2 regions of the Nocardioides sp. QY071 genome follow, and region 2 is predicted to be linked to the other one. Evidence: riboswitches for the same ligand, from Rfam matches in the RefSeq annotation. Region 2 holds a riboswitch; the other holds the start of a gene.

Region 1 (14,624 bases), 560 kb from region 2:
CAGGGCCGTTCGAGGAGGAGGGCGCGCAGGGCCGCGAAGATGGCGGTACGGCGCTCCGCGACCGCGCTCACGTTCCGGCGCCCCCGCGCTTGACCCCACGGAAATACGCGATCGCGCCGCTGCGCTCGAGGACGAGGTCGGCGATCCCCTCGCGGGCGAACCAGTCCTCGAGGTCGGCGCTGGTGCAGCCGGGGCCGAGGAGGCCGGCGACCCGGCCGACCCGGCGCAGCGGCTCGAAGCGGAGGCCGGTGTCGTTGAGCAGGGCACTGCCGGTGAGGACGCCGCCGGGGCGCAGCACCCGGGCCATCTCGACCACGGCGCGCTCGGGGTCGGGGAAGCAGTGCAGGCCGGTGAAGGTGACGACCAGGTCGAAGGAGCCGTCGTCGAACGGCAGGTCACCGACGTCGGCGATGCGCGGCACGACCTGGTCGGCGAGGCCCCGACGCTCGGCGACGCGCATCGTGCGGTCCAACATGGTCTGCGCGATGTCGCCGGCGACGTACTCCACGCCCTGGCCGGGCCGCAGGCCGCGCAGCGCGACCCCGCCGCCGCAGGGGATGTCGAGGATCCGGCTGCCCCCGGGCTGCCGGCCGATCTCGTCGGCGGCCCGGTAGAGCCGGCGCAGGTCGCTGTTGATGCCGACCCTCCACACGGCGCCGCCGGCGGTGGGGTGCTCGACACTCCAGTCGTAGAACGACGCCCACAGCGGGTCGTCGGACCAGCCGCCCAGTCCGGGGATGTGGGACAGGGTGGACCGGATCATGCCTCTCCTCCGATGAGTGCTTCGGCGCGCAGCAACGCCTCCGGTACGGCGAACGCGTCGACCAGCTCGCGCGCGACCGGCCGCACCCGGCGGCACAGCTCCGCGACCTCCCGGGTGATCGCCTTCGAGCGCTGGGTGGTGAGCCGCCCGTGCTCGATGAACCAGCCCCGGTCGGCCTCGATGCCGGACAGCGCGTGCAGGTCGCAGAGCAGGTTGAGGGTCAGCCTGAGGTCGCCGTACTCCTCGGGCACGGAGGCGACCTTGGCGACGAAGGCCTCCAGCACCAGCCGCTCGACGTGGGCGCGGGCCGCGGCGATGACATGGTCCTGCACCCGCGAGAAGACCTCGCCCGGGTTCATACCGGAGTCGACGCCGCGCTTGAGCCGCCGGGCGACGCCGCCGATCAGGTGCTCCTCGCGGAATCGGTACATCGCGAGGTGGTAGTTGGGGTCGCGCAGCCCGCTGTCGGTGTGCCAGTCGTCGTTGCCGCCCGGCAGGGCGTCGCGGATCTGCTCGAACAGCCGGTGCACGCGAGTACGTTCGAGCACGGTCTCGACGGCGAGACCGGCGACGAAGCGCACCATCCCGAGCTGGTCGAGGTCGGAGAAGTCGCTCGCGTAGTCGGTCAGCAGCCCCTTGCCGACCAGCTGCAGCAGGACGTGGTTGTCGCCCTCGAAGGTCGTGAAGACGTCGGTGTCGGCCTTGAGCGCGGCGAACCGGTTGACGGCGAGGTAGCCCGCGCCGCCGCACGCCTCGCGGCACTCCTGGATCGTGTCGGTCGCGTGCCAGGTCGCCAGCGCCTTGGTGCCGGCGGCCCGGGACTCCAGCAGCCGGCGGGTCTCCTCGTCGTCGCGAACGCCGGAGAACACGTCGTGCAGCTCGCCGGCCAGCACCTCCTGCGCGAAGTGCAGCGCGTAGGTGCGCGCCAGCCGCGGGAACAGCCGGTGCTGGTGCAGGCCGTAGTCGAGCAGCAGCTGCTCCTTCTCGACCGCGCCCTCGTCCTCGGCGCCGGTCTCGAACTGCCGACGCTGCAGGGCGTAGCGGACCGCGATGGTCAGTGCCGTCTTCGATGCGCTCACGCCGGCCGCGCCGACCGAGACACGGCCCTGGACCAGGGTGCCGAGCATCGTGAAGAACCGCCGGCCGGCGCTCTCGATCTCGCTGACGTAGGTGCCGTCCTCGGTCACGTCGGCGAACCTGTTGAGCAGCGCCTCACGCGGCACCCGCACCTCGTCGAACCAGATCCGGCCGTTGTCGACGCCGTTGAGGCCCATCTTGGGGCCGTCGTCCTCGATCCGTACGCCGGGCAGCGTCGCGCCGTCCTCGTCGCGCAGCGGTACGACGAGCGCGTGCACGCCGTGCCCCTCGCCGGCCACCTCCAGCTGGGCGAACACCACCGCCACCCGTGCGTGCTCGGCGGCGTTTCCGATGTAGTCCTTGCCGGCGCTGGGGGTCGTCGTGGTGACCACGAACTCGGACGTCGCGGGGTCGTAGGTCGCGACGGTGCCCAGCGCCTGCACGTTGCTGCCGTGCCCGGTCTCGGTCATCGCGAAGCAGCCGAGCAGCCGGCCACTGACGACGTCGGCGAGGTAGGCGTCGTGGTGGCGCTTCGTGCCGAGCTGCAGGATCGCGCCACCGAACAGGCCGAACTGCACGCCGACCTTGACGAGCACCGACAGGTCGCCGTACGCCAGGGACTCGAAGGCGGCGATCGACGCCCCGATGTCGCCGCCCCCGCCGTACTCCTTCGGGAAGCCCATCCCCGCGGCGCCGGTGCCGGCGATCTCGAGCACGACGTCCCTGACCCGCTCGCGGAACTCCGCGCGCGGCATCGCCTCGGCGTCCTCCAGCACGGCGGCGTACGACGGCAGCAGCTCGCGCACCGTGCGGCGGACGTCGGCGTACCCCCCGTCCAGCAGGACGGTGAGCGCGGCGACGTCGACCGTCAGCTCGGGGGGCGCGGTCGCAGTGGACTCCTCGGCCATGGTGCGAACCTAGTGGATGCGCGGGAGCCCGGTCAGGGCCGCGCGAAGAAGTCCGGCGTACGCCAGTAGTCGATCGACTCCACGCTGACGGGGCGGCCGGTGCGCGGGGCGTGGATGATCTGCCCGTCGCCGGCATAGAGGGCGACGTGGAAGATCGCGCCCGGGCCGCCGTCGGACCAGAACACGAGGTCGCCGGGGCGCAGCTGGTCGCGGGTGATCGGCGTGGACTGCTCGTACTGCGCGACCGAGTAGTGCGGCAGCGTCCTCCCGCCGGCCGCCCAAGCCTTCTCGACCAGGCCGGAGCAGTCCCACGAGTCCGGGCCGGCGGCGCCCCAGCGGTAGGGCTCGCCGAGCTGGGCGCGGGCGAAGGCGATGGCAGCCTGGGCGCCGTCGGCGGGCGCGGGGTCGGCGGCCGGGGTGGGCGCATCGCCCTTGTCGTCCTTGTCGCCCTTGTCGCCCTTGTCGCCCTTCGCGGCCTTGGCCTCCTCGGCCTCCTTCGCCGCCTTGGCGTCGGCGGCGGCCTTGGCGGCCGCCTCGGCGTCGACGGCGGCCTGGTGGGCGCGGGCGACGGCGACACTCACACCCTGGAGGCGGGCGAGCCGCTTCACGAGCCGGGTACGGCGGGCCTCGATCCGCGCAGTGACCATCTCCGCGTCCTGGGCGGTCGCCCGGGCCCGGTCGCGCGCGGTCCGCGCGTCGGCGAGCGCCCGGTCCGCCTCGGCCGCGGCCGCGGTGGCCGCGTCGGCGGCCTCGGTGGCAGCCGTCGACGCGGCGATGTACTCGTCGCGCCGCTGGTCGAACAGTGCCTGCACGTGCTCGTTGGCCGAGGTCTGCTCGAGCAGCGCGTCGATCCCGTCGGCATCGACGATCGCCTCGACCATGGACAGCTCCAGGCCCATGCCCTGAGCGGTGATGACCGCGTCACGGAAGGTGTCCTCGTGCTCGGCCAGCGCCTGGGCGGCGACCGCGGAGTCCGCCGTCGCCCGCCGCTCGGCTGCGCGCGCGGTGCGGGCGGCCCAACGCGCGCCGTTCCAGGCCTCGGTCGCACGGGCAGCGCGGATGGTCGCGGTGTCGAGCTCGGCGGCCGCGTCGGCCAGCCGCTGCTGGATCGCGGCAACGTCACTCTGGGCGGCGCCGGCCCGGTCCTGCGCGGCCTGGACGTCGGCGGCGCTCGGCGCACCGGGGTTGGCCGGGGTGGGCGGGGTCGGGTCCGCCTGCGCTCCGGGGATGCAGACCACCGCCGTCAGGACGAGGGCGGCCAGGCCGGTACCGAAGGTGGAAGAACGCACTCGCGTCACCGTAGTGCGCTTTTGTCACATACGAAACAAAAACCTCAGAAATCTCACAGGTCGTCGGCGTGTCGGCTTGCGAATTACATCGATGTCATTCTCGATCGCCCCGCCAGTTTCACCGGTCGGCCGGTGAAACTGGCGGACTGGGACGACAAAACTCGCGCTTGGACGAGGATGCTTCCTCGTCCAAGCGGGAGTTTCACCGGTCGACCGGTGAAACTCCCGCGGCGACCACATCCGGATCAGTCGACGTTGACCGGGACCTTCGAGGTGGTGGTCGTCGGATGCGAGTGCCCGCGTCTGTCGAACTTCTGGCCGCTCGCGATGCCACCGACGTAGAACGAGACGATCGCGATCGCGATGCCAGCGAGGTCGTCGGCCACGTAGTGCCAGCCGAAGTAGAGCGTGGCGATCACGGTGAGGCCGAAGTTCACCCAGAACACGATCTTGAGGATCTTCGAGCGCAGCGTGTACTGCACCATCAGGGCGAAGAGCAGGGTGATCGCGCAGTGCAGGCTGGCGAAGCCGGCGATGGAGTTCACGGACTCGGTGGCGCCGCCGTACAGCACGTTGCCGCGGGCCCTGACGATCGAGTTCATCAGGTCGGTGGTGCCGGTGTGGGACAGCGCGGTGTACTCGGGCCAGTAGGCGATGCCGGGGCCGAGCGTGGGCAGCAGGTAGTACGACAGCGTCCCGAGCGACCAGGCGAGGCACTGCGAGGTCACGAACCAGTAGCCGAAGGAGTGGTTGCGCGACCAGACCAGCCAGGCGGTGACGGCCAGCGGCACCAGCGGCAGGAAGCCGAGGTAGATCGGCGAGAGCACGTGCGCGGTGAGGGACGTGCCGAAGACGGCGTGCAGCACGTCGCTCGGGTCGTGGCCGAAGAAGATGACCCGGTCGAGGATGTGCAGCTCGCGGTCGAAGGACAGCGCGCGGACCTCGCCCGGCGCGGCGTTCGGGTCGGAGCGCACGAACGGCAGGAACGACTTGAGGTTCCGGTAGCTGACGTAGGTCAGGTAGAAGCTGATGACGCCGATCGCGACCAGGATCGCGCGCTCCTTGGTCCAGTGCGTGCGCAGCCGCTCCCGGACGACCGGCACCACACGGCTGGGCCGGCCGTGGGCCTTCCACAGCGCCAGCGGCAGCAGGTCGAGCAGGAGCGCACCGAGCAGGAGGAGCGGCAGCCGGATGTACGACGGTCCGAGGAAGCTCCCCTCGGGGTCGAGGAGCCGGCGATCGAGCTTCCACGCGGTGAGGACGGCGAGACCCAGCATGAGCGCGGCCGTGCCGATGAGAAGGGTGTAGGCGCGGCGATACACCCGAGGGATCCTACGGTGCAGTCCCAGCGGGTTCGGCCGCAGTGTCGGGCAGAGCGGCGATTCCGTGCTCTCCGACACGTACGACGACCCGCTGGCCCGGCTCCGCCACCCAGCCCGGCACCCCGACGGCGTCCAGCTCGCCGACTCCGTCGACGGCCACCACCAGCCGGCCGGCGTCGGGGGTCGGGCGGAAGTCGACGACCGAGGCGGGAAGGCCACCGGCGAGGTCGGGACCGGCCAGCAGGGCGGACGGCCGGAGCGCGATCTCGCCCGAGGGGCGGCCGAGGAGGGCGGCGGCGAGGTCGGGGGCGAGGACACGGGCGTAGCCGAGGAACAGGGCGGTGCCGGCGTCGGCGGGGTGCGCCCAGACGTCGCCGGTGGCACCCTCCTGGACGATGCGTCCGTCCCGCATCACGGCGAGCCGGTCGGCGATCGCGAAGGCCTCGTCCTGGTCGTGGGTCACCAGCAGGGCCGTCGTACCGGCGTCGGCGAGGATCTGTCGGAGGTCGGCGGCGAGCCGTCCGCGCAGCCCGGCGTCGAGGGCACTCAACGGCTCGTCGAGCAGCAGCAGCCGGGGTCGCGCGGCCAGGGAGCGGGCCAGGGCGACGCGCTGTCGCTCGCCGCCGGACAGCGTGCGGGGCAGGCGGTCGGCGTACCCGCCCAGGCCGACCAGCTCGAGCAGGTCGTCGACCTCGGCGCGGACGGCGGCGCGGGAGGCGCCCTGCAGGCGGCGGGCGTAGCCCACGTTGCGGGCGACGGTCAGGTGGTCGAAGAGCTGGCCGTCCTGGAACATCAGCGCGAACCCGCGCCGGTGCGTCGGTACGCCGGCGAGGTCGGCGCCGTCCCACGCGATCCGCCCGGAGGTCAGCGGCTCGAGGCCGGCGACGGCGCGCAGCAGCGTGGACTTCCCGCAGCCCGAGGGCCCCAGCACGCCGAGCACGTGGCCGTCCTCGACGCTGAGGTCGACGCCGTCGACCGCCACCGTCCCGTCGAAGGCGACGCTCACTCCCCGAAGCTCCAGGCTCACCACGAACTCACCACGATCCCACTCCCGGCACACGCAGCCGCTCGACGACGAGGATGACACCCGCGGTCACGGCGGCCAGCACCACTGACGCGGCCATGGCGGTGCCATAGTTGAGGGCACCCGGATGCCCGAGCAAGCGGTAGATCACCACCGGGAGTGTCGGCTCGGCCGGCCGCACGATGAACGACGTGGCGCCGAACTCTCCCAGCGACACCGCGAACGCGAAGCCGGCCGCGGCGAGGAGCGGCCGCCACACGACGGCGAGATCGACGGTCAGGAGGGTCCGCAGCGGACCGGCTCCGAGCGAGGCGGCGGCCTGGCGCTGGCGGTCGTCGATGCCGGCGAGAACCGGCACGAGCGTGCGGACGACGAGAGGGAGGGCAACAAGCGCTTGGGCGATCGGCACCAGCAGCGGACTCGCCCGCAGGTCGAGCGGCGGCTGGTCGAGGGCGATCAGGAACCCGAAGCCGAGGGTGACCGCGGAGACGCCGAGCGGCAGCATGAAGAAGCCGTCGAGCACGGCCCGCGCCCGCTTTCCCGCTCTGCTGCGGACCTTCCGGGTCACCACGAATGCCACGACGAGCCCGAGGGACAGCGACATCCAGGTCGCGTCGACCGCGATCCGCAGGCTCGCGGCGAGCGCGTGGATGACCGAGACCTGGAGCAGGCCGTCGGCCGATCCGCCCAGCGCGCGGTAGAAGTCGAGGCTCCAGCCGCCGTCGCGTCGCACCGAACCGACGAGGAGCGCCAGGACCGGCAGGGCGACGAGGGCGAGGGTGAGCGCGGTGACCGCGAGGGCCGGCAGGTCGCGCGGGCGGGGGCGGGCGGGGGCGGCAGCGATGCGTCGCACGGTCGGGTCGGGTACGGCGCGCAACCGGCCCACCACGACGAGCAGGGCCACGACCGCCAGCATCTGCACCAGCGAGAGCGCCGCCGCGGCCGGCAGGTCCAGCAGGTCGGCGGTGAGCAGGTAGATCTCGGTCTCGACCGAGGAGTACCGGACGCCGCCGAGGACCAGCACCACACCGAACGCGGTCGCGCAGAACAGGAAGACCACGCTCGCCGCCGACACGATCGCCGGGCGCAGTGCGGGCAGGGTGACGGTCCGGAACACCTGCAGCGGCGTGGCGCCGAGCGCGGCCGCGGCCTCGGCTGGGCGGCGGTCGAGGCCCTCCCAGGCGACGCCGACGGTGCGGATCACGACCGCCACGTTGAAGAAGACCAGACCGATCAGGATCGCGGCCGCCGTGCCGTCGAGGTCGAGGAACCCGAGCAGGCCGGACGACGAGATCAGCTCGCGCACGGCCAGCCCGACGACGACCGTGGGCAGCACGAACGGCACGAGCAGCGCCGTACGGATCAGGGCGCGGCCGGGGAAGCGCAGCCGGTGCAGGACATAGGCGGCCGGCAGGCCGAGCAGCACCGCGAGCGTGGTCGCGACACTGCTGGTCCACACCGTGAACCAGAGCACGCGGCCGGTGCGCGGGCGCCGCAGCACGTCGAGCACGGCACCCGGGTCGAACGAGCCGTCCGGCCACACGCCGCGGTGGAGCATCGCGCCGACCGGCAGCACGAAGAAGACGGCGACGACGGCGACCGGGACCGCGGCGAGCAGTCCCAGTGCCAGTCGTCGGGCCATTCTCGAACTGCCTAGCGCGACACGATCTCCGTCCACTGCTCCAGCCAGGCCTTGCGCTTCTCGGTGATCTCGGCCGGCGCGACCTGCTCGGTCTTCTCGGGCCGCTCGGCGAACCTCGCCCAGTCCGCGGGCAGCTCGACGGACGAGTCGACCGGGAACACGTACATCGACTCGGGCAGCGCCGCCTGCACCTCGGGCGAGAGCAGCCAGTCGATCACGGCGTGCGCGCCCGCGGTGTTGGTCGTGTCGCCACTCAGCACACCGGCGTACTCGACCTGCTCGAAGCAGCCGTCGAGCAGCGCGCTGGTCGTGGTCTTGTCGCCCGCCTTGTCGAGAGTGAACGCCGGCGAGGAGTCGTAGGACACCACGATCGGCCGGTCGCCGCCGGAGAAGGTGAAGTCGGTGAAGTACGCGTCGGACCAGCCCTTGACGACCTTCGCGCCGTTGTCGACGAGCCCGGTCCAGTACGACGACCAGTCGTCGCCGTACTTCGCGATCGTCGCGAGCAGGAAGGCCAGGCCGGGGGAGCTGGTGCTGGCGCCGGGGATCACGAAGACGTCCTTGTAGGCGGGCTTCGTGAGGTCGTCGAGGCTCGTCGGGGCCGGGATCCCCTTGGCCTGGAACCAGGCGTCGTCGACGTTGACGCAGACGTTGCCGGTGTCGACCGGCGTGAGCGCGTCCTGGTCGTCGCCGTCGAGCTCGTAGGCGTCGGCGCCCTGCGGCAGCGTCGGCGCGTACGGCGCGAACACGCCCTCGTCGACAGCTCGCGTCGCGAAGGTGTTGTCGACGCCGAAGACGACGTCGCCGACCGGCTTGTCCTTGGTCAGGACCAGCTCGTTGGTCAGCGCGCCGGCGTCCTCGAGCTTGCTGATGGTGAGCCGGTAGCCGGTGTCCTTCTCGAAGGCCTTCACCAGCTCCTCGGGGACGGCGAACGACTCGTGGGTCACCAGCGTGACCGTCTTGTCGTCCGCCTTGTCGCCGTCGCTCTCGCTGCTGAGGAGCGAGCAGCCGCTGGCGAGCAGGACGGTGGTCGAGAGGCCCACCAGGGTGAGGCGGCCGGTGAGCGTGCGCGTACGCATCGGATGACTCCCTTCGCCGGTGCTAACCGGATCAGGTTCGGAGGGTCTGCGGCCCGCGCCGCACTCTCAGCACCCGGATGGTGCTCCCCTGTCTGACGCCTCCGATTCTAGGACGCGGTGTAGACCACGCCGTCCGGCAGGTCGACCGCAGTGGCCTGACCCCGGGCGACGAGCAGGTCGAGGTGCGCCTTGGTCTCCATCGCGGCCATGCCCTGGCTGAACACGTCGAGCTCCCCGAACGCCCGCTCGTGCCGGGTCCAGCCGAGGTCCTTGGCGACGACGAGCGAGGTGGCCGCGCCCCGCGCGCGGAGGGAGTCGAGGCACAGCGAGAGCCGGTCCTCGTGGTGGGCGAGCAGCTCGTCGACGCGCTGGTACGACGACGGCGCGACCGGGCCGTGGGCGGGGAGGATGCGCAGGTCGGGGAGCTCGCGGACCCGGGCGAGGGAGGCCATGAACTGGCCGAGGGGCTGGTCGGCGGGCGGGACGGTGAAGCCGATGGAGGGCGTGATGGTCGGGAGCACGTGGTCGCCGGAGAAGAGGACGCCCTCCGCCTGGTCGGCGAAGACGTAGTGGCCGGGGGTGTGGCCGGGGGTGTGCACGGCGTCGAGCCGGCGCCGGCCGATATCGACGGCCTGGTCGCCCTCGAGCCAGGTGCTCGGGAACGCCCAGTCGACGGCCTGCGGAAGGTCGCGCGGACCCGCGGCCCACAGCTCCGCGATCTCCTCGGCGCCGGCGGTACGCAGCACGGCGAGGAACGGGCTCTCGTCGAGGCCCTCGCGGCTGGCGCGGTGCAGCAGCTCGAGCGCGGGCTGCTCCTCGCGACCGAGGGCCACGTCGGCGCCGTACTCGTGGCCGAGGACGGTGGCGAGCGTGAAGTGGTCGCGGTGCACGTGGGTCACCAGGAACCGCTTGATGTCGCCGAAGCCCGAGCCGATCGAGCGCAGGGACGTGTCGAGCAGCTCCCGGGCGACCGGGATCGACCAGCCGCCGTCGATCAGGGTGAGCCCGTCGTCGCCCTGGACGACGTACACGTTGATCGCCTTGAGCGCGTCCATCGGCAGCGGCAGCGGGATCCGGTGGACGCCCTCTGCGACCTCCCAGGCGCCTTCGTCGGCCCAGTGCCGGCCCGAGTCGGGCGAGATGGCGTGTCCGGTGGCGACCCCTCCAGTGCTCATGAACGCACTCTAGGCGTCGTTCACATCCGGTCGCAGATCGGGTAGGTGGAGGTCGAGGTTCGGCTCCTGGATGCCGCCGTCGACCTCGAGCAGCTTGCCGGTGACGTACTTCCCGGCCGGCGAGGCGAGGTAGACGACCGCGGCGGCGATGTCCTCGGCCTCGCCGATCCGGCCGAGCGGCGTGGCCTCCTCCAGCTGGGTCCTCATCTCCGGCACGCCGGCCACGAACTCCAGCGCGCTGGTCATCACCGAGCCCACGAAGACGCCGTTGACGCGGATCTCCGGGTTGAGGTCGGTCGCCGCGAGCCGCGACCAGTGCGCGAGCGCGGCCTTGGCGGTGCCGTAGGCGAGGTACCCGCGCCCGGCCAGCCGGCCCATCGCCGAGGAGATGGAGGTGATCGACTTCTGCCGGCCCTCGCCCGCGGACCTCAGCATCAGCGGTACGGCGGCCCGGCTGAGCGCGTGCGCGGTGGCGACGTTGAAGTGGAAGGCCTCCTCGAGGTAGGCCACGTCGGTGTCGAGGAAGGCGTTCGGGATGGTGCCGCCGACGTTGTTGACGACGACGTCGAGGCGCCCGAACTCGTCGAAGGCCGCACCGGCGAGGGCGGCGACCTCGTCGGTGTGCGCCAGGTTGGCAGGTACGACGAGCGCCCGGCGCCCGGCCTCCTCGATCCGCTGCGCGACCTCCACCAACTGGGCCTCGGTGCGCGAGGAGATGACGACGTCCGCGCCGGCCTCGGCGAGCGCGACGGCGGTGGCGGCACCGATGCCGCGGCCGGCGCCGGTGACGACGGCGACGTGGTCGGTGAGCCGGAACCGGTCCAGGATGCTCATCGCTTCTCCTTGGTGCCCGCGACGGTACCGGTGACGAGGCCGCGGCCGGTGACCAGCGGCAGGTCGAGGGCGGTCACCAGCCCCGGCCTGGCCGCGACGACGGCGGGGATCGCATTGATCAGCCGCTGCGCGGTGACGATCATCCCGGACACGTTGTGGTCGCCGTGCTCGCCGTGGTGGGTGAACTCGAGCTTCATGCAGGGCTCGCCGGTGATCTCGATCCGGTAGCAGCCGTCGCCCTCGGCGGGAGTGGGCCACTCGGGGACCTGGTCGGGCGCCGTACGCGTGACGTGCTCGAGGGTGACCCGCGGGACCCCGTCGACCGTGCCGATGACGCGGAAGCGGACGGCCCCCATGGTGCCTTCCGCCACGTCCAGTGACACGGTCCTCGTGTCCCGCGGCGCGGGCCGCCGGTCGACCTCCTCGACCAGCGGCTCGTCGAGCGTCACGCCGAGCCCGGCCGCGATCAACCGCACCACCGGCCCCCAGGCCGTGGTGAGGATGCCCGGCTCCCACAGCAGCGGCTTGGCGTCCCCACCGTCGATCGGCTGTCCGAAGCCGAACAGGTCGCGCATGACCACCGGCTGGTAGTACGTCGAGTAGTCCGCGATCTCGCTGACCACGACGTGGTCGATGCGCTGGGAGAGCGAGGTCAGCACCAGCGGCAGCACGTCGTTGGCGAAGCCGGGGTCGATGCCGTTGACGTGCAGGCTGGCGTTGCCCTGCCGACCCGCCTCGTCGATGGCCTCGATCATCTCGTCGGGCAGCGTGCCCTCACGGTGGAGCAGGATGACCGGCCCCGAGGAGACGACGTTGACGCCGTCGCGGACCAGCTCGGTGAGGTCGGCGATCGACTCGAACACCCGGTCGTCGGTCATCGCGCCGTGCACGACGCAGTCCGGCCGCAGCGCGACCAGCTCGTCGCGGTCGGTCGTGGCCCTGACGCCGAGCTCGCGGTCGAGACCGGCGAGCAGGCCGGCGTCCTGGCCGTGCTTCTCGGGCGTCGAGGTCCACACGCCGACCAGCTCGAGGTCGGGATGGGCGTCGACGCCGACGATCGCGTGCCGCCCGATGGTGCCCGTGGACCAGACGACGACCCGTAGCGGCTTCTCGGGGATGACCTGTGACATGCGGGCCAATGTAGAACGAGTTCTAGTTTCTGGGAAGAGGTGTCCCGCGCCCGCGAACCGGGCATGCAGCCCGTCGACCGGAGGGCGCGCACGTCCGCGCGCCCACACCGACCGACCCAGGAGACCCATCCATGAAGATCAAGCTCGTCAGCTCGGCCGTCCTTCTCGCCGTCACGCTCTCGGCGTGCGGTGGCGGCGGCCGGCCCTCGCAGGACGAGGTCGCCGACGCGATCAAGGACCAGATCCCCGGTGGTTCCTCGGCGCTGACCGACGACGTCATCGACTGCATCGCCAAGGCCGTCGTCGACTCCGACCTCTCCGACGAGACCCTCAACAAGATGGTCGACAACGACAAGGGCTCCAGCGACGAGGTCTCCGACGCCTCCGAGGTGATCGGCAAGGCCAGCGCCGACTGCATCGCCAAGTGACGCGGGGCTGACCCCTTAGCCTCGATCGGGCGCCGGGATCACCTCTCCCGGCGCCCACTCGGGGCAGCGGGTCCCCGAGTAGATCGTCGGCATGCAGCGGTTGCAGTGGATGCAGATGCCCCCGGCCGCCGTACCCGACCGCAGCCTGTCCACCAGGTCCGGCTCGCGCAGCAGCGCCCGGCCCATCACGACGAAGTCGAAGCCGTCGGCCATCGCCTGCCGCATGGTCTCGAGCCGGTTGATGCCGCCGAGCAGCATGAGCGGCATCGCGACGGCGGAGCGGAGCTCCAGCGCCTTCGGGCGGAAGTACGCCTCCTCGAAGGCGTAGCGCTTCATGAACCCGCGCCCTGCCGGCGTCCTCATCCCCCACCGCACGAGCGGTGGCATGGTCGCGGCGAACTCGGCGACCGGGGCGTCGCCGCGGAACAGGTACATCGGGTTCATCAGCGACGAGCCGCCCGAGAGCTGCAGGGCGTCGAGGTGACCGTCCGCCTCGAGCAGCTGCGCGAGCTCGACGCTCATCGCGGTGGTGACCCCGCCGGCGAAGCCGTCGGAGACGGAGACCTTGGCGGTCACCGCGACGGCGTCCCCGACCTCCTCGCGTACGACGCGCGCCACCTGTCGCGCGAGACGGGCCCGGCGCTCGAGCGGGCCGCCCCATCGGTCGCGGCGGCGGTTGAGGCCGGGGGCGAGGAAGGACGAGATCAGGTACGAGTGCGCCATGTGCAGCTCGAGCACGTCGAAGCCCGCGCGCACCAGGGTCCGGGCGGTGTCGACGTACGCCCGGGTGACGCGGGTCAGGTCCTTCTCTGACGCGGAGCGGATCATCTGCATCGACAGCGGGCTCGGCATCGGGCTGGCCGCGATGGCGTGCACGCTGTTGGAGCGGCCGTTGGCGACCGGGCCGGCGTGCCCGACCTGGCCGGCGATCGCGGCGCCCGTCGCGTGGATCTCGTCGGCGAGCCTGGCCAGGCCGGGCAGGGTGCGCTCCCCCACGACGATCTGCTCGCTATGGGTGCGTCCGTCCGGCGCGACGGCCAGGTAGGCGACCGTCGTGAGGCCGACGCCGCCGGCAGCGGGAGCCCGGTGATAGGCGATGAGCTCGTCGGTGACCACGCCGTCCGGCGTACGCCCCTCGAAGGTCGCAGCCTTGACCGTGCGGTTGCGCAGCCGGACCGGACCCAGGTCCACCGGGGCGAAGACGTCGGGGATGCTCACCGGGCGCACTCTAGCCGCGAACTGGAACACGTTCTAGAAGGTCGCGGTCCGAAAAGCGAAAGGAAAGTGAGAACTCGTCATCTATTGCGGATCCCGGGGACCGTCCTAGGCTCCGGAGCATGGCCAAGACGCTGTGGCGGGACCGCAACGAATCGCTCGACCCGGAGACCGACTACGTCGAGATCTACCAGAACCTGGCGCTCTACGAGTTCACCTGGGACCTCACCCAGGCGCTGAGCTTCGCACTGTTCCGGACCTACGCCGTCCCGAGCATCGGCCGCCTCCTCGACGAGACCGGCGCGTTCACCGGCGCCGTCCAGAAGCGGTACGACGACACGGCGCTGCTCCTCGAGGCACCGTTCGTGCACGGCTTCGACTCGGAGGCCGGCAGGACCGCGCTGCGGCGGATCAACCAGATGCACCGCATGTACGACATCTCCAACGACGACTTCCTCTACGTCCTGTCGACCTTCGTCGTGGTCCCCAAGCGCTGGCTCGATGACTACGGCTGGCGCGCGCTGACCGCCACCGAGCTGCACGCGAGCGTGAACTACTACCGCGCGCTCGGCAGGCACATGGGGATCAAGGACATCCCCGAGACGTACGACGCGTTCATGCACCTGATGGACGACTACGAGCGCGCCCACTTCGACTTCGACGCGGGCGGACGCCGGGTCGCCGACTCCACGCTGCGCCTGCTGACGACCTTCTACCCGCGCCCGCTGCGCAGGCCGG
Region 2 (14,624 bases):
CCACCGGGGGATGCGGACCGTAGCCCGACCGCCAGACCCAGCCACCTCGCTCGCCAGCGCCTCTCCGAACGCAACCACGACGCAGCCGAAGCCCGAGCACAGTCCCGGCAGCATGGCCAGGGGTCTCGTGACGGTCGCTGCGCGACCTCCTCGACCACCGGGGACGCTGCGCGACCTCCTCGACCACCGGGGACGCTGCGCGACCTCCTCGACCACCGGGGGATGCGGACCGTAGCCCGACCGCCGGACCCAGCCACCTCGACGCCTTCCTCGTCGCTGCCCTTTCGGAACGAGACCGGATACGGAGCCGAAGCCCGCGCAGAGTTCTGGCAGCACGGCGAGGGGTCTCGAGACGGTCGCTGCGCGACCTCCTCGACCACCGGGGCATGCGGACCGTAGCCCGGCCGTCGGACCCAGCCACCTCCCGCCTTCGTCGCCAGCGCCTTTGAGAACGCAACGACCTACGGTGCCGAAGCCCGCGCAGAGTTCCGGCAGCACGGCGAGGGGTCTCGAGACGGTCGCTGCGCGACCTCCTCGACCACCGGGGACGCTGCGCGACCTCCTCGACCACCGGGGACGCTGCGCGACCTCCTCGCCCTCACCCGGCCGACGGCTCGACGTACACCGACGCGCCGAGCTCCAGGAACTCCGCGGACTTCTCCTTCATCCCCAGGGCCGCGTCCTCGGCCGACAGGTCCGACCCGAACCGCTCCCGCACGTCCTGGCTGATCCGCATCGAGCAGAACTTCGGCCCGCACATCGAGCAGAAGTGCGCGGTCTTGGCATTCTCGGCGGGCAGCGTCTCGTCGTGGAAGGACTCGGCGGTGACCGGGTCGAGGGACAGCGCGAACTGGTCGTGCCAGCGGAACTCGAAGCGTGCCTTCGACAGCGCGTCGTCCCAGTCGCGGGCGCCGGGGTGGCCCTTGGCGACATCGGCGGAGTGGGCCGCGAGCTTGTAGGTGAGCACACCGGTCTTCACGTCGTCCCGGTTCGGGAGGCCGAGGTGCTCCTTGGGCGTGACGTAGCAGAGCATCGCGGTGCCGTGCATCGCGATCGTGGCCGCACCGATGGCCGAGGTGATGTGGTCGTAGCCGGGCGCGATGTCGGTCGCCAGCGGCCCCAGCGTGTAGAACGGCGCGCCGTGGCACCACTCCTGCTGCAGCCGGACGTTCTCCTCGACCAGGTTGAGCGGCACGTGGCCGGGGCCCTCGACCATCACCTGCACGTCGTGCTCCCAGGCGCGCGAGGTGAGCTCGGCGAGGGTGCGCAGCTCGGAGAGCTGGGCCTCGTCGTTGGCGTCGGCGGTGGCGCCCGGGCGCAGGCCGTCGCCGAGCGAGAACGAGACGTCGTACTGGCGGAAGATCTCGCACAGCTCGTCGAAGTGCGTGTAGAGGAAGTTCTCCTCGTGGTGTGCCAGGCACCAGCCGGCCATGATCGACCCACCACGACTGACGATCCCCGTCACGCGCTGCGCGGTGAGCGGCACGTACCGGAGCAGCACGCCGGCGTGGATGGTCATGTAGTCGACGCCCTGCTCGCACTGCTCGATGACGGTGTCGCGGAAGACCTCCCACGAGAGCTTGTCGGCCTCGCCGTTGACCTTCTCCAGCGCCTGGTAGATCGGGACGGTGCCGATCGGCACCGGCGAGTTGCGGATGATCCACTCGCGGGTGGTGTGGATGTCCTCACCGGTGCTGAGGTCCATCACCGTGTCGGCGCCCCAGGTGATCGCGTGGGTGAGCTTGTCGACCTCCTCGGCGATCGAGGAGGTGACGGCGGAGTTGCCGATGTTGGCGTTGACCTTCACCAGGAACCGGCGGCCGATGATCATCGGCTCGGACTCGGGGTGGTTCACGTTGGCCGGGATGATCGCCCGGCCGGCGGCGACCTCGCTGCGCACCAGCTCGACGTCGCAGCCCTCGCGCACGGCGACGTACCGCATCTCCTCGGTCACGATCCCCGCGCGGGCGTAGGCCATCTGGGTGACGTTCTGCCCCCGCAGGGGGCGGCGCCGCTCGCCGCGCCACGGGTCCTGGGCCGCACCGCGGCGTACCGCCGAACGGCCGTTGTCGAGCAGCTGCGTCTCGCGGCCGTCGTACGACGTCACGTCGCCGCGGCCCTCGATCCATGCGGACCGCAGCGGCGGCAGGCCGGCCTCGGGCTCGGATCCGGGGCCGGAGGTGCAGTAGCGGTCGAAGCTCTCACCGTTGGTCAGTGCGACCCGGGTGAAGGGAACGGCCAGGTCGCCGATCTCGATGCGGGTGTGGGCGGGGTGGACGGTCATGCGGGATCTCCTTGGATGTGGGCGACGGGCCCCCGGCCGCGGCCGAGGGTCCAGTCCTGGCCGAGGTGGAGCTGGCGGGCGACATAGGCGTCGGCGCGGGCGGCGGCGGCGGGGATGTCGGCGCCGTGGGCGAGGTGGGCGGCGAGGGCCGCGGAGTGGGTGCAGCCGGTGCCGTGGTCGTTGGTGGTCGGGAGGTCGCCGCCGCGGGTGACGACGACACCCGGGCCGTCGGTCAGGCCGAGCGCCAAAGCCTCCTCGGCGTTGGGGGTGGCGACGGTGGCGACCGGCAGCAGCGCCTCGCGGTAGGCCTGCCGCACGTCGTCGGTGGCGAGGACGGCTCCGGAGGTCGCGACCAGCACGGGGTCGACCACCAGGAGCCGGTCCGCGCACCGCTCGGCGACCAGCCGGACCACCTCCGGGGTGGCCAGCATGCCGGTCTTGACGGCCGCGACGGGCAGGTCGTCGAGCACCGCGTCGAGCTGGGCGGCCACGACGTCGTACGGGACCGGGTGGATCGCCCGCACACCGGTGGTGTCCTGGGCGGTGACCGCGGTGACGACGCACGCGCCGTGCACCCCGAGCGCGGCGAAGGTCGCGAGGTCGGCGGCGATGCCCGCTCCGCCGCTGGAGTCGGTTCCGGCGATGGTGACGACGACGGGCGGGTTCACGAGACCGCCGCCAGCAGCGCCGCGACGACCGCGGCGGGGTCGGCTGCGCGCATCACGGCGCCCATCACGGCGACACCCCACGCGCCCGCCTCGAGCGCCCCCGCGGCGTTGTCCGGCGTGATCCCGCCGAGCGCCAGCACCGGCAGGGGCGGGTCGGTGAAGGCGGACGCCGGGAGCGGCGGTCCGTGGCCGGGCTTGCTCGCCGTCGTCGCGTACGGCGACAGGGTGGCCCACCACGCCCCGTCGGCCGCGGCCGTGGCGAGGTCGGCGCGGGTGTGGCAGGAGCGGCCCCACCGGGTGGCGACGCCGGGGACGGGCGCGGCGGCGGGCAGGTGGACACCGCTGCAGCCCGGCACCGCACGGTGGGCGGCGATCACCTCGAGCCCGCAGGTCCGGGCGTGGTCGGCGATCTTGGCGCGCTCGTCGTCGGGCAGGTCGACCTCGCGCAGCAACACCGTGGCCAGCCCGCCGTCGGCGGCCGCGGCGATCACGTCGCGCAGCGAACGCCCCTCGGGGACGAGCGTGCGGTCGGTCAGCACGACGACCCGGCGGCTCATGAGATCAACCCCAGGACGGGGCTGGAGGCGCGGGCCTCGGCGCGCCGCGGCACCCGGCCGGCGCCGTAGGCCAACCGGCCGGCATCGACCGCAAGGCGCAGCGCGGAGGCCATCGCGACCGGGTCGTCGGCCCGCGTCACGGCGGTCGCGGCGAGCACCGCGTCGCAGCCCAGCTCCATGGCCAGGGCGGCGTCGCTCGCCGTACCGACGCCGGCGTCGAGGACCACCGGTACGTCGACCGCGGCCCGGACCGCGGCGATGGCGTGCGGGTTGAGGACGCCCAGCCCGGATCCGATCGGCGAGCCGAGCGGCATGACCGCCGCGCAGCCGGCGTCGACCAGCCGGCGGGCGAGCACCGGGTCGTCGGTCGTGTAGGGCAGCACCACGAACCCGCGCCGCACCAGCTGTTCGGCGGCGTCGAGCAGCTCGACCACGTCAGGCAGCAGGGACCGCTCGTCTCCGATCACCTCGAGCTTCACCCAGTCGGTGCCGAGCGCCTCGCGGGCCAGCTCGGCGGTCAGCACCGCCTCCCGGGCGGACAGGCAGCCGGCGGTGTTGGGCAGCAGCCGGACCCCGGCCGCGCGCAGCGCCGCCAGCAGGCCGCCGTCCGCGAGCGTGGAGGTACGCCGGATCGAGACCGTCACCAGCCCGGGCTCGGCGGCGGCCAGCACCGGCTCGACCAGGGCGGTCCGCGGCAGGCCGCCGGTGCCGAGGAACAGCCTCGAGGAGAGCCGCTCGCCCGCGATCAGGACCTCGCTCATCCGCCCTGCACCGCCGTCACGACCTCGACCACGTCGCCGTCGGCCAGCCGCCACGACGGCCACTCGCCGCGCGGCACCACCTCCTCGTTGACCGCGACCGCGACTCCGTGCGGCCGGGCATCGCCGAGGCGGCGCTCCAGCAGGTCGGCGACGGTCGCCGCGTCCGTGACCGCCTCTCCGTTGCAGGTGATCATCGTGCTCCTTCCATGGTGCGGCGGGGATCGAGGACCGGGTCGACCCGTCCGGTCTCGAGGTGGTCGGCCACGAGCCGAGCGGTGAGCGGGGCCAGCAGCACGCCGTGCCGGTAGTGGCCGGCGGCGAGGACGACGCCGTCGACGCCGCTCGGCCCGACGAGCGGCAGTCCGTCGACGGTGGCCGGGCGGTCACGGGCCGTGCCCTCGACCAGCTCGGCCCGGTCGAGCGCGGGCCACAGCGTCCGCGCGGCCGCCAACAGCCGCAGCGCCCCGCCGGCGGTCACCACGGGCGCAGCCGCGTGCGCCTCCGAAGTGGCGCCGAGCACCACGCGCCCGTCGCCGCGCGGCACCAGGTAGACGGTTTCGCCGCCCACCCAGCCGCGGACGGTACGACGGGGCGGGTCGTCCGAGCGCAGCCGCAGGATCTCACCACGGACCCCGGAGACCAGTCCGGTCCAGGGTTCCGGCAGCGACGAGCCGGTCGCCACGACGGTCACCTCGGCGTCCGGTCGCGCGGAGCCACGCAGCTCCACCCGGTCCAGCAGCGCCGCACAGACCGCCCTCGGATCGACGCTCGCCTCCGACGGCAGCAGCGCGCCGCCGGCCACGCGGGCCAGGGTGGGCTCGGCGGAGCGCACCCCCGCCCGGCCGAGGAGGTCGACGGAGTGGCCGTGCCGGTGCAGCAGCGCGGCCTGCCGCTCGACCTGCTGGAGGTCGCCGGCGTCGTACCCGACCAGGAGGGTGCCGCTCCTGCGCAGCTCGACGCCGAGACGGCCGGCCAGCTCCGGCCACAGCTCCAGCGAGGCCAGGCCGAGCCGGAGGATCTCCTCCTCGCCGTGCCAGACCTCGGCAGCCGGGCTGAGCATCCCCGCGGCGGCGTACGACGCCCCGTCGGCGGGCCGTGGGTCGACCACCGCCACGCAGTGTCCACGCCGCGCGAGCTCCTCGGCGACCGTCAGCCCGACGATCCCCGCGCCCAGCACGTCGATCCGCATCCCGGCCACCTCAGGCGACTGCCGCGACGAGCTCCTTCGCTGCACCCAGGGGATCAGGTTGTCGCCAGATCGAGCCGATCACGGCCACGCCGTGGGCGCCGGCCGCCCGCACCTCACCGGCGGTCGCGGCGGTGATGCCGCCGATCGCGACGAGCGGCAGCACTCCGGCCGCCTCGGCGACGGCAGCGACGCCCAGCGGCGCGGGCAGTCCGGCCTTGGAGCCCGAGGCGAAGACCGGACCGAACCCGGCGTAGTCCGCACCCGCATCGGCAGCCGCGACGACCTCAGCCCGGGACCGACAGGTCGCGCCGATGACTAGACCGGGAGCCAGGCGTCGCGCGTCGGCGACCGCGAGGTCGTCCGCGCCGAGGTGCACGCCGTCGGCGCCCGCGGCGAGCGCCACGTCGAGCCGGTCGTTGACGACGACCAGCGCTCCCGCCGGACGCACCGCGGCGAGCACCGAGCGGGCCAGCACGACCAGCGCGCCGGTGGCCAGGGACTTGGCCCGGACCTGGAAGCCGTCGACCCCGGCCTCGGCCAGGGCGGGTAGCAGGGAGAGGTCGTCCCGTTCGGAGACCAGGCAGAAAAGGTGTGCGCTCATCAGGTCCGTTCCTTCGCCGGCATGATCCGGATCAGGTGTGACGGTCGGAGCGGCTCCAGCTCCCTCTCAGCCCGCTGCCGCGGACTCCCGTGGGTTGTCGGCGGCGACGTTAGCACCCTCGTGCGCGGCGAGGTAGCGCCGTACCGCCAATGCGGCCGCGCGCCCCGCCCGGTTCCCGCCGATGGTGCTCGCGGACGGGCCGTAGCCGACCAGCTGCACCCGCGGGTCACGTACGGCGGTCGTGGCGGTCTGCACGTCGGCACCGCTCTGCAGCAGCGCGATCCCTCCGCGCTCGCTGCGCAGGTGGAGCGGTGCGAGGTGCCCGACCGCGGGCCGGAAGCCGGTCGCCCACAAGATGACGTCGGCGCGCTCGAAGGACCCGTCGGCCCAGCGCACGCCGTCCGGCTCGATCCGCGCGAACATCTCGCGGCGCCGCTCGTAGACACCGAGCCGGGCCGCCTCCTGCTCCTGGGGCCGCAGTGCGAGGCCGGTGACGCTGACGACGCTCGCGGGCGGCAGGCCCTCGCGGACCCGCTCCTGGACCAGCCCGATGGCGTGCCGGCCGACGTTCTCGTCGAAGTCGTCGCGCCACACCGGGGCCCGCCGGGTCACCCACACCACGTCGGTGCGCGGCGCGAGCTCGCCGAGTAACTGGACCGCCGAGGCGCCGCCACCGACCACGACCACCCGCTTCCCGCGGAAGTGGTCCGGTCCGGGGTAGTCCGAGGTGTGCAGCTGCTCCCCGAGGAAGGTCTCGGCGCCCGGGTAGTACGGCACGAACGGCTGCGTCCAGGTGCCGGTGGCGTTGACCAGGGTTCGCCCGGTCCAGCTGCGCTCGCCGGCGTGCACCACCAGGAGCCCGTCGTCGTCGGTGACCCGGTCCACCCGCACCGGTCGTACGACGGGCAGCCGGTTGTGGTCCTCGTAGCGACCGAACCACGCCGGCACCACGACATTGGCCCGTTCGCGGGAGTCACCGGGAGCCGGGGCGTCCGGCAGGTCGGCCACGCCGTGCACGTCGTGCATCGACAGCGAGTCCCACCGGTGCTGCCAGGCGCCGCCCGGCCGGTCGTTGGCGTCGAGCACGACGTGGTCGATGCCGAGCCGGGTCAGGTGGAAGGACGCCGAGAGGCCGGCCTGGCCGGCCCCGATCACCACTGCGCCATACACGTGCACGGGAGCAAAACAGCCATTTCGCCCCGGATATGCCCTCCGCCGTGACATTGTGAATGATTCTTCGTTAAAACCTCGCAGAAATCCCCACCTCGGCTCGCTCGGCGTGCCCGGGTAGTGGTTTGCTTGGGGGGCTCGACACATACATAGCAGTCATCACACGGATGGGAATGGGGTCCCGTGAACGTGCGCAAGTTCGTCACCTTTGTCGCCTTCACCTTGGCGGGTGCAGGTCTGGTCGCCGTTCCGGCACCCGCGGCGCAGGCCGCCGACCCGGTCTACTGGTCCTACGCAGCCAGCACCGGCGCGACGTACGTCAAGGTCCTGGACGGTGTCGTCCAGTCCGACCTGACCGCCCAGTCGGGTGTCACCGGCGGCGCGAAGTCCAGCACCTCGAAGAACAGCACGGCCGCGGCCAGCGTGCTCAACCTCGCCCAGCTCGGCGCGGTGGAGACCCAGACCGACGCCGTCGTCTCGCAGGTCCTCGGGCAGCCGCAGACCACGCTGAAGTCGTGGGCGCGGGTCGCCAACGTCAGCCTGCTCGGTGGCCTGATCACCGCCGACGCGCTCGAGACCACGATCAGCACGACCGGTCGCGCGGACGGCAACGGCTCCCACACCGCCAACAGCCGCCTGGCGAACATCAAGATCGCCGGCGTCAAGCTGCCGCTCAACATCCCCAAGAACTACGCCGTCACCATCCCCGGCGTCGCCAGCGTCACCCTCAACTACTCGATGCACGGCAAGGTCGAGCAGGAGGACGGCGACCTGATCGGCACCATGGGCTGGGCGGTCGGCGTGACCCTGCTGCAGCCGTTCGGCGGCTACTCCGCCGGCGTGACCCTGCTGGTCAACCCGGTCAACCAGTACCTCTCCGAGGTGCAGCCGTCCTCCGGCGCCGGCCTGTTCGGCACCGCCTACGGCAGCCGGGTCCAGGCCAACGTCTCCGACGCGGTCACGGTCGTCAGCGACCCGACCGCCCGGGTGATCACGCCCTTCGGCTCCAGCAACGGCCAGACCAAGTCCAACTCCACGCTGGCCGTGCGGGTGCCCGGCATCCTGACCACCGGCGCCATCACGTCGACCACGACCTCGACCAAGGACGCCTTCGGCAACGCCGAGATCACCAACACCAACCGCACCGCCGGCATCAACCTGCTCGGCGGCCTGGTCAAGGCGACCGCGGTCAAGGTGACCGCCCACGGCAAGCTGGCCGACGGCAACTGGACCTCGGACATGAAGATGGAGCTGGTCAACCTCGTCATCGCGGGTCAGACGATCCCGATCGACGTCTCGCCCAACACCATCCTCAACATCGCCGGTCTCGGCCAGGTCGCGCTCAACCTGCAGCAGACCGACACCAGCGTGGGCTACCAGAACATGATCACCGCGGTGAAGGTCACCCTCGACACCGCCCAGGCCGGCCTGCCGGTCGGCGCCGTGATCGAGCTGGGCGTGGCCTACACCGGCATCGTCCCGCCCGCTGCCTGAGCAGCACACAACACCGCCCGAGGGGCCGGGTCGCCAGCAGGCGGCCCGGCCCCTCGGCCGTTCCCGGAGCGGGATATCCTCGGTAGCCGTGGCTGAAGCTGAGTTCCGTTACTCCGACCTCCTCCCGACCGGCAAGGACGACACCCCCTACCGGCTGATCACGACGGAGGGCGTCGAGGCCGTCGAGGGCCCCGACGGACGCACCTTCCTCAAGGTCTCCCCCGAGGCGATCCAGCAGCTGACCGCCGAGGCGATGCACGACATCAGCCACTACCTGCGGCCCGCGCACCTCAAGCAGCTGCGCAAGATCATCGACGACCCCGAGGCGTCCGGGAACGACCGCTTCGTCGCGCTCGACCTGCTCAAGAACGTCAACATCTCCGCCGGCGGCGTGCTGCCGATGTGCCAGGACACGGGCACCGCGATCGTGATGGGCAAGAAGTCCGAGGGCGTGCTCACCGGCGCCGACGACGCCGAGTGGATCAGCAAGGGCGTCTACGACGCCTATACGAAGCTGAACCTGCGCTACAGCCAGCTGGCCCCGCTGACGACGTACGACGAGAAGAACACCGGCTCCAACCTGCCGGCCCAGATCGAGCTGTACTCGACCCCCGGCACGAACGCGAAGCCGGAGTACAAGTTCCTCTTCATGGCCAAGGGTGGCGGCTCGGCCAACAAGTCCTTCCTGTTCCAGGAGACCAAGGCGATCCTCAACCCGAAGCGGATGCTGGAGTTCCTCGACGAGAAGATCCGCTCGCTCGGCACGGCCGCGTGCCCGCCGTACCACCTCGCCGTGGTCATCGGCGGCACCAGCGCGGAGTTCGCGCTCAAGACCGCGAAGTACGCCAGCGCCCACTATCTCGACAACCTCCCCACCGAGGGCTCGATGGACGCCCACGGCTTCCGAGACCTCGAGCTGGAGGAGGAGGTCTTCAAGCTGACCCAGTCCTTCGGCATCGGCGCGCAGTTCGGCGGCAAGTACTTCTGCCACGACGTCCGCGTGGTCCGGCTCCCCCGCCACGGCGCGTCGTGCCCCGTCGCGATCGCGGTCTCCTGCTCCGCCGACCGCCAGGCACTCGGCAAGATCACCTCCGAGGGCGTTTTCCTCGAGCAGCTCGAGACCGACCCGGCGCAGTACATGCCCGACGCAGGCGTCGCCGAGGACATCTCCGGCGGCGAGGTGGTCAAGGTCGACCTCAACCAGCCGATGAGCGAGATCCTCGCCCAGCTGTCGTCGTACCCCGTCAAGACCCGGCTCTCGCTGACCGGCCCGCTCGTGGTCGCCCGCGACATCGCGCACGCCAAGATCCAGGAGCGCCTCGACGCCGGCGAGGAGATGCCCGACTACCTCAAGAACCACCCGGTCTACTACGCCGGCCCGGCCAAGACCCCGGAGGGCATGGCCTCCGGCTCGTTCGGCCCCACCACCGCGGGCCGGATGGACTCCTATGTGAAGTCCTTCCAGGCCGCCGGCGGCTCGATGGTCATGCTCGCCAAGGGCAACCGCTCCAAGCAGGTCACCGAGGCGTGCGACGAGTACGGCGGCTTCTACCTCGGCTCGATCGGCGGCCCGGCCGCGCGCCTGGCCCAGGACTGCATCAAGAGCCAGGAGGTCATCGAGTACCCCGAGCTCGGCATGGAGGCGGTCTGGAAGATCGAGGTCGAGGACTTCCCCGCCTTCATCGTGGTCGACGACAAGGGCAACGACTTCTTCACCGACCCGGGCGGCGCGGTCACCGTGCCGATCTCGGGCATCCGGGTCCGCTCCGCGGAGTGACCCCGGGTGGTCGCGGCCGGGCCGGGTACGGCCCGGACATGGCTGTGACCACCTTCCAGGACCTCCCGCTCGCCGACCGCGACCGGTCGTGGGACGGCGACGCCGCCGACAAGCGGGTACGCCGCTGGGCGGGCGCCGAGGACGAGCCGAACGAGAAGTACCGCGACGCCCACGTCTGGTACGACGCCGAGGAGAAGGACAACTTCACGGCGTACAAGCTGCTCATCGCCGACGTGGTCGACGACCGGCTGGTCGCCGTGCCCCGCGGCGTGATGGCGGCGGGCAACGTGATGCAGGGCGCCCGCGGCGGCGTCGACCTGCCGGACAAGGACGTCGACCGGGTCAAGAGCCACCTGGCGAAGTACTACCGCAAGATGGACGACACGGCGCCCTGGGAGGACTGAGGCTCCGGAGGGCTGAGGGAACCCTCCGTCGGTGTCGGCCGTTGGACCAGGCATGCGCTGCCCCATCGACGAGACCACGCTGGTGATGAGCGAGCGGAACGGCATCGAGATCGACTACTGTCCGCAGTGCCGGGGCGTGTGGCTCGACCGTGGCGAGCTCGACAAGATCATCGACCGCTCGGTCGGCATGCCGCAGCCGGCAGCCGCGCCGCCGGCTCCCCGCGCGCCTCAGTACGACTCCTATCGCGAGCCGCAGCGCTACGACGACAAGCTTTACAAGAAGCGCAAGCGCGAGTCCTGGCTCAGCGAGCTCTTCGACTGAGCCGGACCACCAGCGCATTCACCAGCTCGGCCGCGGGTTGCGGCCGGTCCACGGTCGCGGCGAACCGCTGCCCGTCGCGCAGCGTGAGCACGATCCCCTCACCGCGGCGGGCCACCGCCGCCCGGCCCTTGGTGCTGCGCCGGTAGCCCCAGCCGCCCCAGCGCAGGGGCTCGATGTCGCCGGTCTCGGCGGAGGCGATGTCAGCCAGGTGGATCCGCACCCGCGGCCAGTGCGCGGGGCCCCAAGACACGGCGACGCCGGCGTCGTCGACGCGCACCGTGACCACGTGGACCCACGCGACGGCGATCGCGGCGAGTCCAGCGGCCAGCGCAGCCGGCCACACGGCGAACCAGAGCGGGACGGTCCCGAGGCCGAGGACGACGCCCAGCAGCAGTAGGCCGCGGGAGCTGGCCTCGCCGACCCAGGCCACCCGCTCGCCGTCGGCGAGCGCGAGGGTGGCGCTCGCGGCGGGCGCCGAGCCAGTGGTCCGGACCGGACCGGGCAGCAGGCGGTGAACCGCCAGCGCAGCCCCGAACGGCAGCAGGGTCGCGAGCAGGATGGTCACGAGCGGCAGCCGGACCTCCTCGGCGCGAACGGCATCGGCAGCGGCGAACAGCGTCGCCGCGTAGAGCGCGGCCGGCAGCCAGGCGAGCCAGGTGGCACCGGCGGCGCCGAGTGGGGCGAGGGGCGAGCGTCGTCCCGACTCGGCGACGAGACCGAGCGCCACCAGCGTCGCCGCCCCGACCACGACGACCACCAGGACGGTGAAGCCTGCGAGGGTGAGGGTCCCGTCGACCTCCCCGGCCAGGTCCCAGTGGGTCGGCACCGGGTCGGGGACCTGGTCGTGCAGGCCGAGGCCCACGCCGACGACCCACAGGGGCGCCTGGAGGACGACGAGAGAAGCGAGCAACGCGCGGGCTCTGGTCATGGGAAGGCCTTCCGGATCTCGTTGACTAGCTCGTCGGGGGTCACGCCGATGCGGGCCGCGCGGGCGATCAGGTCGCGGACCTCGCGCCGCAGCGCGACCCGTTCCCGGTCGGGCTCGGCGAGGTCGCTGCGCACGTGCGCCCCGCGCCCGCGGCGCAGGTCGACGATCCCCTCGTCGCGCAGCGCGCCGTAGGCACGCAGCACGGTGTGCATGTTGACGTCGAGCGCCGCGGCCAGCTCGCGGGCCGGCGGCAGCTTGTCGCCGCCGCGGAGACTGCCGTCGATGACCGCTGCACGCACCTGTGCCGCGATCTGCTCAGCCAGCCCCAACGGACTCGCCGGATCCACTCGAACCAACATGTTTGTATGGTACTAGAACAAACAGATCAGTGCCGTCGGTAGGCTCGAGGAGTGAACGACTTCCGTACCGAGCACGACTCCATGGGCGAGGTCCTCGTCCCGGCCGCCGCCCTGTGGCGTGCCCAGACCCAGCGGGCGGTCGAGAACTTCCCCATCAGCGGTACGCCGATCGAGCCGGCCCTCATCCACGCCCTGGGCCACGTGAAGGCGGCCGCGGCCCGTGCGAACCTCGAGCTGGGCGTCCTCGACCCCGAGGTGGCGACCACGATCGCGGCAGCGGCGGAGGCCGTGGCCGCGGGCGGCCACGACGACCAGTTCCCGATCGACGTCTTCCAGACCGGGTCGGGCACCAGCTCCAACATGAACGCCAACGAGGTGATCGCCTCGCTGTGCGCGCGTGACGGCGTGACCGCGCACCCCAACGACCACGTCAACGCCAGCCAGTCCAGCAACGACACCTTCCCGACGGCGATCCACGTCGCCGCGGCGCTGGCGGTCGCCGACGAGCTGGTCCCCGCGCTCGAGCGGCTCACCTCCTCGCTGGCGACCAGGTCGGCGGAGTTCCACGGGCTGGTGAAGTCCGGCCGCACGCACCTGATGGACGCCACCCCGGTCACCCTCGGCCAGGAGTTCGGCGGCTACGCCGCCACGGTCCGGTACGGCGTCGAGCGGCTCGCCGCCGTACTCCCCCGGGTGCGCGAGCTGCCCCTGGGCGGCACAGCGGTCGGCACCGGCATCAACACCCCGCCGGGGTTCGCGACCGCGGCGATCGCGGCGCTCAGCGCGGCGACCGGCCAGGAGTTCACCGAGGCGCGCAACCACTTCGAGGCGCAGGGCACCCGCGACTCGCTGGTCGAGCTGAGCGGCGTGCTGAAGACGATCGCGGTCGGCCTGACCAAGATCTGCAACGACCTGCGCTGGATGGGCTCCGGGCCGACGACCGGCCTCGCCGAGATCCACCTGCCCGACCTGCAGCCGGGCTCGTCGATCATGCCCGGCAAGGTCAACCCGGTGCTGCCCGAGGCGACGCTGATGGTCTGCATGCAGGTGATCGGCAACGACGCCGCCGTCACGGCCGCTGGTGCGAGCGGCAGCTTCGAGCTGAACGTCGCGATGCCGGTGCTGGCCCGCAACGTGCTCGAGTCGATCCGCCTGCTCGCCAACTCCTCGGTCACCCTGGCCGAGCGCTGCATCGACGGCATCACGGCCGACGCCGACCGGATGCTGCGCTACGCGGCGTCCTCCCCCTCGGTCGTCACGCCCCTCAACAAGCACATCGGCTACGAGGCCGCCGCCAAGATCGCCAAGCAGGCGCTCGCCACCGGCAGCACGATCCGCGAGACCGTGCTGGCGCTGGGGTACGTCGACCGCGGCGAGCTGACCCTCGAGGAGTTGGACGCCGCACTCGACCTGGCGTCCATGACCCACCCCTGAGGGGGCAGGCTCAGGAGCGCTTGCGCCCCGTCACGGCCGCGGCGACGATCACGGCCACCGCGGCGACCACGATCTGCCACAGGTGCCGCATCCAGTCGATCCCGTTGGTCGCGTTGTCCCAGGTGGCCTCGTGCCCGTCGAACGGTCCGTTGTTGTGCCCGGCGATGCCCCAGTAGAGGAAGCTGCCGACGAGCATGCCGACGATGCCGCACAGCACGGTCAGCCAGAACGGGAACTTGGTGCGGTCACCCGGCGCCACGGCCTTGCCGATGACTCCGATGATCGCGCCACCGACGATCGTCACGATGATGGTCCACAGCATGGCGGGCTCCTCACGTCACACGGGACACCCGAGTCCCGTCCATGACGGCATCATGCACCCGCCGGGCGGCCCGGCTGCGGACCATGGGCCCGGCGGTCGACGGCGTGGCGTGGCACGAGCGACGCGCTCGCGCCGTCGAGGCTAATACCAGCCGTGGCTCTCGGAGTGGCCCCAGGCGCCACAGGGGCTGCCGTAGCGGTCCTTGATGTAGCCGAGGCCCCACCGGATCTGGGTCGCGGGGTTGGTGGCCCAGTCGGAGCCGGCGGAGGACATCTTGGAGCCGGGGAGCGCCTGCGGGATGCCGTACGCGCTCGAGCTCGGGTTGTCGGCGTTGACCCGCCAGTTGGACTCGCG

Evidence for each region. Region 2 has a riboswitch for thiamine pyrophosphate ahead of thiE (thiamine phosphate synthase). Riboswitches for the same ligand answer to the same signal wherever they lie in the genome.
Region 1: linked by a shared signal. The riboswitch ahead of QI633_RS02100 (thiamine ABC transporter substrate-binding protein) and the one ahead of thiE (thiamine phosphate synthase) in region 2 are both predicted to bind thiamine pyrophosphate.

What each region holds. Positions count from the first base shown of each region.
Region 1 covers NZ_CP124681.1:437,944-452,567, reverse strand. The annotation lists gene QI633_RS02135 (TetR/AcrR family transcriptional regulator) at 1-71, opposite strand, end outside; gene QI633_RS02130 (class I SAM-dependent methyltransferase) at 68-763, opposite strand; gene QI633_RS02125 (acyl-CoA dehydrogenase) at 760-2,748, opposite strand; gene QI633_RS02120 (C40 family peptidase) at 2,781-4,037, opposite strand; gene QI633_RS02115 (phosphatase PAP2 family protein) at 4,283-5,359, opposite strand; gene QI633_RS02110 (ABC transporter ATP-binding protein) at 5,370-6,365, opposite strand; gene QI633_RS02105 (ABC transporter permease subunit) at 6,394-8,025, opposite strand; gene QI633_RS02100 (thiamine ABC transporter substrate-binding protein) at 8,037-9,104, opposite strand; TPP riboswitch at 9,096-9,204, opposite strand; gene QI633_RS02095 (MBL fold metallo-hydrolase) at 9,212-10,279, opposite strand; gene QI633_RS02090 (SDR family oxidoreductase) at 10,289-11,113, opposite strand; gene QI633_RS02085 (diacylglycerol kinase) at 11,110-12,243, opposite strand; gene QI633_RS02080 (hypothetical protein) at 12,375-12,671, shown strand; gene QI633_RS02075 (NADH:flavin oxidoreductase) at 12,687-13,889, opposite strand; gene QI633_RS02070 (oxygenase MpaB family protein) at 14,009-14,624, shown strand, end outside.
Region 2 covers NZ_CP124681.1:1,002,077-1,016,700, reverse strand. The annotation lists gene thiC (phosphomethylpyrimidine synthase ThiC) at 599-2,284, opposite strand; gene QI633_RS04840 (hydroxymethylpyrimidine/phosphomethylpyrimidine kinase) at 2,281-2,952, opposite strand; gene QI633_RS04835 (thiamine phosphate synthase) at 2,949-3,509, opposite strand; gene QI633_RS04830 (thiazole synthase) at 3,506-4,270, opposite strand; gene thiS (sulfur carrier protein ThiS) at 4,267-4,464, opposite strand; gene QI633_RS04820 (FAD-dependent oxidoreductase) at 4,461-5,459, opposite strand; gene thiE (thiamine phosphate synthase) at 5,470-6,060, opposite strand; TPP riboswitch at 6,051-6,161, opposite strand; gene QI633_RS04810 (NAD(P)-binding domain-containing protein) at 6,127-7,236, opposite strand; gene QI633_RS04805 (choice-of-anchor P family protein) at 7,414-8,724, shown strand; gene QI633_RS04800 (fumarate hydratase) at 8,813-10,501, shown strand; gene QI633_RS04795 (hypothetical protein) at 10,540-10,905, shown strand; gene QI633_RS04790 (zf-TFIIB domain-containing protein) at 10,958-11,227, shown strand; gene QI633_RS04785 (DUF1648 domain-containing protein) at 11,208-12,155, opposite strand; gene QI633_RS04780 (GntR family transcriptional regulator) at 12,152-12,514, opposite strand; gene QI633_RS04775 (class II fumarate hydratase) at 12,566-13,948, shown strand; gene QI633_RS04770 (hypothetical protein) at 13,959-14,270, opposite strand; gene QI633_RS04765 (lytic transglycosylase domain-containing protein) at 14,412-14,624, opposite strand, start outside.